Regions from separate parts of the Photobacterium sp. DNB23_23_1 genome, predicted to be linked through region 1. Evidence: riboswitches for the same ligand, from Rfam matches in the RefSeq annotation. Region 1 holds a riboswitch; each other region holds the start of a gene.
What was found. Region 1 has a riboswitch for lysine ahead of ACVA53_RS19945 (Na+/H+ antiporter NhaC family protein). Riboswitches for the same ligand answer to the same signal wherever they lie in the genome.
Positions count from the first base shown of each region.

Region 1 (2,204 bases):
GGGGACTATCAAAACAAAGCCGTATTTTTGAAGATTTGCCAACCGTTTTGCCAAAGTATGTCTTCGGAGGTAAGTGCAACACGCTTGTGTTACCCGCTAAGCTGGGTGATGACTGCGGGATATACGGTGCTGTGAAGGTTGGCAGTCAATGTAGCTAACGCTATTTATACGTCATGGATCTTGGCTGAGGAAAAAAAATGCATTTTTTTAAAAATAATGCTGTACATAAAGCGCCCAGCTGTTAATATCCCTCTCGTTCTTAGAACAAAGAGTTATTCAATGCAACATCAAGTACAAGTTAAACCTTTAGCTACTTTTACGTTATCGTACTGTATCTCACTGTTTCCCTTAGATTGAACGTAACATTAAATAATTCAGTAACCAATCATATCGCATACTGCGATTAGTTTATTAATGAATTTATAAGGGGCAGTCTATGTCTAAGTCAACTGGTATCGTTAAGTGGTTCAACGAAGAGAAAGGTTTCGGTTTCATCACTCAAGAAAACGGCGGTGCTGATGTATTCGTACACTTCCGCGCTATCGCTTCTGAAGGTTTCAAGACTCTTGCTGAAGGTCAAAAAGTTTCTTTTGACGTAGAACAAGGTCAAAAAGGCCCACAAGCTGCAAACGTTGTAGCTCTGTAAGCCGAAACTTACTTTGTGATAAAATGCTGGCTTAGGCCGGCATTTTTTATGTCTGTCATATCTGTTGCATTTTTCCTCCAATACCTGCTGTTATGTCCCCTTGTTGCGTAAATATGCAACCAACTCTTTTTCGGTAATACTTCTCTGTTTCTGTAATCAAACCCAATTTAAATCACCACATCTCGATACTCGGTCTACTTTTATGTGAAATGACTGGGGTAGGGGAAAGGGTGAGCACTCTGGTTGTTTCCCCTGCAGTTCAATGCTTTTCCAGTGATTGATAATGTTAAATTAATGTTTTAAGAAATAATTTTCGTGATCTTTGTCACGTTACGTGGCCAATTCAGTTTGGTTTGGCCAGATTTGTGTTTTATTCAATATAGAGTGAGAAGTTATTCAGTCTTACTCGTTAGTAGAGGCGCATTGCCTAACAGTAGTTTAGTGAAGGTCGACAGCCAGAGAAGCTAAATGAAAGGAGCCAATGCCGAAGCAGTACCGGTCGTCAGCCATGCTGCTGGGGTTGTTCTTAATAGGAACAGCACTGTCATCCAGACCCTGTCTGGATGGGGAGCTACCGCAATTTTTGTCATCGAACAGGTAAGTTCGTCTACCTATTTCGTACAGCCTTTGTCTGCTCGCGCGTTTCTATACTCCCCCCTCTTAAATACTCAAGTCACTCCAGGCTGCTTGAAGTCGCTTGGGTATATACCTTTTTGTTTTTTAGGAGAAGTCTACGAATGGCTGATTACGGATTGTTGTCCATCGTACCCGCGGTGCTGGCATTGATACTCGCCTTTACCACTCGGCATGTTGTTTTAGCCCTTGGGGTTGCAGTGATCAGCGGCATGCTGATCTTAACCAAGGGTCATCCAGTCGATACAGCGTTGATGTTCCTGTCTGAAGGGCCATTTATTCAGCTAGCCTCGGGTAGCAACGCACAGATCATTATTGTTATTACTATCATTTCGGGCTTTATCTATCTGGTTGAACAAAGTGGCGGTATGGCGGCGTTTTCGTCCATGGCTACTCGCTATGTGTCATCGCCATTGAAAGCCCAGCTAGCCACTTGGGCAACTGGGATCGGTATCTTTTTTACTGATTCGGGAAACTCGTTGATCCTTGGCCCGATGTTCGCGCCAATCTACCAGAAGCTCAAATTGAGCAAAGAAAAACTGGCGTTCATTATCGACTCGACCTCATCACCGGTCTGTGTGCTGATCCCGATTATCAGCTGGGGGGTCTATTCGCAGGGGTTGATTGAAAATGCGTTTGATAATATGGGTCAGCAAGTCGATGGTTTTACTACTTTCCTCCAAGTTATCCCTTACCAACTCTATGCGTTGCTGACACTGTTTAGTGTGCCTGTGTATGCGGTGCTGAAAAAAGATTGGGGCCCGATGGCTGAAGCGGAACACCAAGCTCGTCAGCAGGCAGAAGTGAGTGAGCCGTCATCAGATCAAACGCAACTGGCTAAATCTGGCCGAATTTCACTGATAGTCTTGCCTCTGACGGTGTTGTTTGGCTCACTGATTGCCCTATTTACTTACAATTACCATCT
Region 1 covers NZ_JBNNXT010000040.1:12,560-14,763, forward strand. Annotated here, with positions in the region: gene ACVA53_RS19935 (ROK family protein) at 1-158, shown strand, start outside; gene cspE (transcription antiterminator/RNA stability regulator CspE) at 437-646, shown strand; lysine riboswitch at 1,052-1,228, shown strand; gene ACVA53_RS19945 (Na+/H+ antiporter NhaC family protein) at 1,384-2,204, shown strand, end outside.

Region 2 (2,204 bases), on a different contig from region 1:
GTAGAAAATGGTCCAGTCCTGTGGGAAATGGGTATTCTCAAACGAGCCATAGCCGCCGAACGGCTCGGCCCATGTTGCCATCACAAAGAAATTCGACAGCATACGGCCCAGTGAATCGAGCCCAGTTTCCAGCATGAAAATGGTTGGGCCGGAAATCAGCACAAAGGCCAATAAACCCAGTGCTCCCCAGAAGTTGACATTACTGAGGAACTTGATCCCTTTTTCCATCCCGGCATAGGCCGAGTATGCAAAGATCGCAGTACAGAGCATCAACACAATAATCTGAGTCTCTGTGTCTTTTGGTACGCCAAACAAGTAGTTGGCACCTTCGGTGATCAATGGGGCAGCAAGGCCTAGCGTTGTCGCACCACCACCGAGAAGACCAAAGATAAACAGCACGTCAATGACCTTACCCAGCCAACCATAGCTGCGGGCTTCACCAATGACCGGCATCAAAGCCGCAGATACCTTTAACACAGGTTGCTTACGAACATAAAAGAAATACGCAATTGGCAAAGCTGGAACCAAGTAGATAGACCAAGCTATCGGTCCCCAATGGAATAAGCCATAAGTTGCTGCCCAGCGCACCGCCTCTTCACTACCCGGTTCAAGCTGAAACGGCGGAGCTTGATAATAATAAGCCCACTCAATCGTCCCCCAGTACAGGATACTGGCACCGATACCGCCACAGAACAGCATCGCTGCCCAGGAAGCCGTGGTAAATTCGGGCTTTTCATCAGGATCACCCAGCTTGATTTGGCCGATGTCAGAAAAAACGATGTAGATCATAAAGAAAAAAGCAGCGACACCGAGCGACAAATAAAGAAAACCGAGTTTGTCGGTCATAAAGGTTTTGGCAATAGCAATCCATTCCGCACCTTGCACTGGAAACAGCAGCAAGGGCACCACAACCGAGATCAACATGCCCAGCGCCCCGAAGAACGTCGGTTTGTCGATCAATTCAAAGTGTTTACGAGAAAACACGGTAGCTCCTTAAAATATAAACCCAGATATGGGTAAGTAAGATAATCAGAGAAAAGGGGCTAACTGTACAAACCAAGATTCTAATGAACACGATGAAAAAAGCTGATTATTAGCTGACATAATTATTCAGCCGTATATAATGTCAGCCTTATCGCCGAAAACCAGTAGGATTGACGGCGATAATCCCTAAATCAGTAGAGGCGCGCTGCCTAACAGTAACCGAGCAGAGGGTGATACCTGTGAAGCCGGAGAAAGGAGTCAGCGCCGAAGTGACTGCAGTCATCAACTTCAGTCGCTGGGTCTGTGTCGAATAGGCACAGAACTGCCATAGTTTTGACCTATGGAGCGCTACCTGAGGGGGTAACAAGTCATACCTTTCTGCGTCTTAGTTACACTTCCTTTCGGTAGATCTCCACCTTTAAGTTGTAGGTGTGATGAGATCATGAACCTTGTAGATTTTTCGGACTCACTAATGTCCGTTGTCCCAGCCATGCTGGCTGTTATCCTAGCAGTCACTACCAGGCGGGTTTTGCTTTCCCTTGGCTCAGGTATCTTTGCCGGTGCCATGATGCTAAACCAATACTCACCATTAGAGTCACTGCAGTACCTAGTTGCAAAGATACTGGCGATTGTCTGGGTTGATGATGCACTCAACGGTGACAACGTTAACATGATCATCTTCATGTTACTGCTTGGTGCACTGATCAGCCTGATGAGTGTCTCCGGTGCAACGCAAGCATTTGCCGACTGGGCAGCAGTACGCTGTAAAGATCGCCGCAGTGCCAAGTCACTAACCGGCCTGATGGTCTTTATCTTCTTCATTGATGACTTCTTCCACAGCCTATCTGTAGGTGCCATCTGCCGTCCGGTAACCGACCGTTTCAATATCTCTCGAGCAAAACTGGCCTACCTGCTTGATTCAACCGCAGCACCGGTTTGTGTACTGATGCCTATCTCGTCATGGGGTGCCTATATCATCGCCCTCGTTGGCGGCATCATGATGGCACACGGTGTGACAGATCAGAGCCCTATCTCAGCCTTTGTCGAGATGATGCCAATGAACCTGTATGCGGTATTCACCTTGGTCATGGTACTGTGCGTTATTGCCTTCCAACTTGATATCGGCCCAATGCGTAAGCATGAAAAATGGGCACTAGAAGGCAAACTGTGGGATGAGTCCAAGGGCAAACCTGCTGGTTTGGAGGTTGAGGTACCAGAAT
Region 2 covers NZ_JBNNXT010000001.1:236,889-239,092, reverse strand. Annotated here, with positions in the region: gene ACVA53_RS00975 (BCCT family transporter) at 1-924, opposite strand, end outside; lysine riboswitch at 1,172-1,343, shown strand; gene ACVA53_RS00970 (Na+/H+ antiporter NhaC family protein) at 1,427-2,204, shown strand, end outside.
Region 2: another riboswitch for lysine. It lies ahead of ACVA53_RS00970 (Na+/H+ antiporter NhaC family protein); the one in region 1 lies ahead of ACVA53_RS19945 (Na+/H+ antiporter NhaC family protein).

Region 3 (2,204 bases), on a different contig from region 1:
CTGCGCCTAGCATAGGTAGCATTAGCATGATATCCGTCGCGGCAGCTAAATCACCCGCGATTGGTAGCATGATGCCGAACGTACCCCAAGAGGTACCGGTTGAGAATGCCATCAGGCCTGCAAGCAAGAACAGAATAGCAGGCAACAGCATCGGGCTGATATTCCCTTCCACCATTGTCGACAGGTATTTACCGGTCGCCATATCGCTGATCACCGAACCGATGCTCCACGCAAACAGCAGGATTAAAATCGCGCCTAACATAGACTTAGCACCGATCCACAACGTAGACGACACATCAGCCGCCGGGATACGCTGGCGGATTACAGGAATAAGCGCAGCAACAAAACCCACAAGGCCACCGTAGACCAGAGACATACCCACATCGGTATTCTCAAAGGCGCCTAATACATTAAACGCAAGGCCGTCAGCTGCCAGCGCTTGGTAACCCGTAAAGATCATAAAGAAGAAAGTCGCCACAATCAGCATCACGATTGGCATGATAAGATCGGCAACACGACCATTTTTGCTTTCTTCAATTTCAAGTTCATCATTCAGATCTTTGGCACGGCTGTCGTCATCACCTTCGTCAAAACCGCGGCAGTGACTGGCTTCTAGCTCGTGTTTTTTCATCGGGCCAACATCAATTTGGAACCACGCCACCACGAATACCATCAGCAGGGCAAACACTGCATAGAAATTCATTGGTGCCAGCTGCACGAATGCACCCAACGGAGTATATTCCGTCACACCATGCGATGCCAAAATACCGCCAATCAAAGTGATAATATAGGCACCCCAGCTAGAAGCAGGCATGAGCACACACATTGGCGCAGCTGTTGAGTCAAGGATATAGGCCAGCTTAGCGCGGGAAACATAGAAACGATCTGTCACTGGACGTGAGATCGAACCAACGGCCAAACTATTGAAGTAATCATCAACAAAAATAAACACACCCAAGAAAGCAGCTAGCAGTTTAGCACCACGCTTGCTCTTGATTTTAGTTTGTGCCCATTCAGCAAATGCACGGGTACCGCCAGAAAGTGTTAGCAATGCTGTGGTCATACCCAGCAAAATAAGGAAGGCGACAATACTCATGTTCCAGCTGTTAATGGCACCGTCATCAATAAACAGCCCTTTAACCGTGGTTCCAATATAGTTTGCGGTGCCACCTACCGAAAAATCAGTCAGCAGGAATGCGCCCAACAGGACACCAACACCCAAAGAAACTAAAACGCGTCGTGTAAGGATTGCCAAACCCAATGCAACCAAAGGTGGCAACAATGACATGGCGGAATGGGAAAAATCTACAATATTCATGATCTCGACTACAACCGATCCTGGTTGGAGATCTACTGTTTAACACGACATCTTGTCGTGTATAGAAGAGCATAAGGAAGGGATAAGGCCCTTTTCCGACTCCACAGTAGCGCTCCATAGTTAATGTAATTATATACTATGGCAGTGTTATCCCTATTCGGTGACAACCCCAGCAAGTTGGCTTGATAATCCGAGCTTGCTTCGGCAACGGCTCCTTTCGTAAATCCTCATCGGTATCACCCTACGATTTACTACTAATAGACGATGCACCTCTACCCTTAGTCTAGGTTTGGTCAATTCTACGGAATAGACATTCAAATGCAACCAGTTAACGTGAAAAAAATGACACAAATAGTGAATAGTCTTGCCGCAAAGAACAAGAATTAGACAGTTAAAAGCAATTTTTCATACCCATTGCATATGAAATTGATGGCAATTATTTAACCGTCCCTGTTGATTGTGGATAAGAATATTTACTCATCTCGACCATTACAATCTATTACAAATGAGAAATGAACCCAGTAAATTGCAAAAAAATAAATAAACACTTCATTTTTTAATTGGCATCGCCGTATTAAAAGTATTATTATTGCAATTATTGAATTGTCACTGCTATTATTAATTTATAGTTTTAGACCTACAGGAAATAAAAAATGTCTGATGCAATGAAAGCGCTACTTAACCTTCGCAGCCTTCGCGCTCTTTCTCGTGAATATTCTCTTGAGCAACTACAGGAAGCGCTAGAAAAACTTCAAACTGTTGTTACTGAGCGTGAAGAGTCTGAAGCTGAAGAAATCGCTAAAGAAAAAGAACGTACAGAAAAACTAGCTCAATACCGTGAAATGCTTCTTGCTGACGGCATTGACCCAGAAGAGCTTCTAGCAAC
Region 3 covers NZ_JBNNXT010000008.1:126,514-128,717, forward strand. Annotated here, with positions in the region: gene ACVA53_RS07650 (Na+/H+ antiporter NhaC family protein) at 1-1,318, opposite strand, end outside; lysine riboswitch at 1,418-1,601, opposite strand; gene ACVA53_RS07655 (H-NS family histone-like protein) at 1,972-2,204, shown strand, end outside.
Region 3: another riboswitch for lysine. It lies ahead of ACVA53_RS07650 (Na+/H+ antiporter NhaC family protein); the one in region 1 lies ahead of ACVA53_RS19945 (Na+/H+ antiporter NhaC family protein).

Region 4 (2,204 bases), on a different contig from region 1:
TGTTCCGGTGCTTTTGATGAACCGATAAAGACAGGGATCTGCTGGCGGACTGCTGGCAACAGGGTCGACGGATGGAGAATTTTTGCCCCGAAATTAGCCATTTCAGAGGCTTCGCTAAAGCTTATCTCGCTGATTGGCTTGGCATTAGCAGTGATACGCGGATCTGTGGAGTACATACCCGGTACATCGGTCCAGATTTCCAGAGTGCCCGCGCTGATAGCTTCGGCGACTAAAGCGGCACTGTAATCACTACCGCCGCGGCCTAAAGTCGTCGTTTGCCCATCACTGTCAGAGCCAATGAAGCCTTGGGATACGATAATCGTATCGCTAGCTAGCAGTGGCTGAAGCTGTTCATCGGCAAGCTGATGGATAGCATCAATATCCGGAACGGCTTTACCATGCTGGCCGTCAGTGCGCATAACTGAACGGATATCGAAACGCAGGGCTGAAGCCCCCATTTCGTTGAGAATCTGGCTGAACAGGTGGGTCGACAACAACTCGCCATGGGCAACCAGCTGATCGGTCAGCTTAGTTGAAGGCGCGTCAATAGCCTGCTCTGCAAGGTTTGCCACAGTATTGATTAATTGTTCTATGTGGTCAGCAACGGCTTCAGGGTGAGCCAGTTTGTCGATAATGTTTTGGTGTATCGATTTCAATTGCTGTAGCCGCTGGGATCGCTGTTCGTTATTGGCAATTCCATTTGCAAGTTCAACTAACAGGTTGGTAACACCGGAGCAGGCACTGATCAACACTACTTTGGCAGCAGGGTTATCCTTGATGATCGTGGCACTTCGGCTCATGGCGGCATGATCGGCTACGCTAGTACCGCCAAATTTCGCTACGGTTATCGGTGGAGGAATAGTAAAGTTATTTTCAACAAAGCTCACAACGAGTCTCCCAGAATTAAAGAGTATAAACGCAATTAACAGGGGGATCGGGATGGTAATCCCGACAATAAGTCAGGAGAGCAAAAAGGTAAGATGTAAACCGGTACAACAACCAGAAGCTCCCCATCTATTCATTACCACGATGAATAGATGACAGCCAGAAGGATTCAACCTTCGTAGCCGATACACCATGCCCCCTGTCATGTTGTATCTCGGCGTTACTCCCCCTCTCAAGACTGCTTTGGGGTGGGGCCCCGCAATCTAGATACCTGGGTAACGCTCCTCTTCTGTCTTCACCTGAGAAAAGCCTTTCTCAGGATGAACAAAAAACGATCTATATTGAACCGGATTTCCTAGTCGGTTGTCAATTGGGTAAGAATAAAATATGCATAAAATTTGCAAGAAATTGTCACAAATAGGGAGGGCTCTATATACCGGAAGGGGGAAATGATTTGAGATAAGCATAATTAGTCTAATACTGATATAGTCAATCAGTACCTTACAATAACGAGGCAAATGCCACTCTTACCGCCAGGGAGGAAAATAAGAATGACGATTGGTAGCTTTTACCCACCACAGCGTACCCTCATGGGACCCGGTCCATCGGATATTTACCCGCAGGTGCTGCAGGCCCTTAGCCGCCCGACGATTGGCCACCTAGACCCACTATTCATCGGCATGATGGATGAACTCAAACAGTTACTGCAATACGCTTTCCAGACTCAAAACACCTTCACGATTGCGGTTTCTGCGCCAGGGAGCGCCGGTATGGAAGCCTGCTTTGTTAACTTGGTTGAACCGGGTGATAAAGTGATTGTCTGTCGCAATGGCGTGTTTGGCGATCGGATGCGCGAGAATGTCGAGCGCTGCGGTGGCGTGGCGGTGATGGTGGATAACAACTGGGGCGAGCCGGTAGACCCGACCTTGGTTGCCTTGGCGCTCGAGAGCCATCCAGATGCCAAAATCGTGGCCTTTGTTCATGCCGAAACCTCAACTGGTGCGCTGAGCGATGCGGAAGCTATTGCCAAGTTGGCCCGTGAGCATAACTGCCTGACAATTGTCGATGCCGTGACATCGCTCGGGGGCGTCCCTTTGCTGGTGGATGAATGGCAACTTGATGCGGTGTATTCTGGTAGTCAAAAGTGCCTGTCTTGTGTTCCGGGCTTGTCACCATTAACGTTCTCTGAAAAAGCCATCGATAAGATCCAGAGCCGTCAAGCGCCCGTCCAGAGTTGGTTTTTAGATCAGAGCTTGGTACTGGGTTACTGGAGCGGTGAAGGCAAGCGAAGCTATCACCATACCGCGCCAGTGAACAGC
Region 4 covers NZ_JBNNXT010000009.1:7,670-9,873, forward strand. Annotated here, with positions in the region: gene lysC (lysine-sensitive aspartokinase 3) at 1-887, opposite strand, end outside; lysine riboswitch at 996-1,182, opposite strand; gene ACVA53_RS07870 (pyridoxal-phosphate-dependent aminotransferase family protein) at 1,437-2,204, shown strand, end outside.
Region 4: another riboswitch for lysine. It lies ahead of lysC (lysine-sensitive aspartokinase 3); the one in region 1 lies ahead of ACVA53_RS19945 (Na+/H+ antiporter NhaC family protein).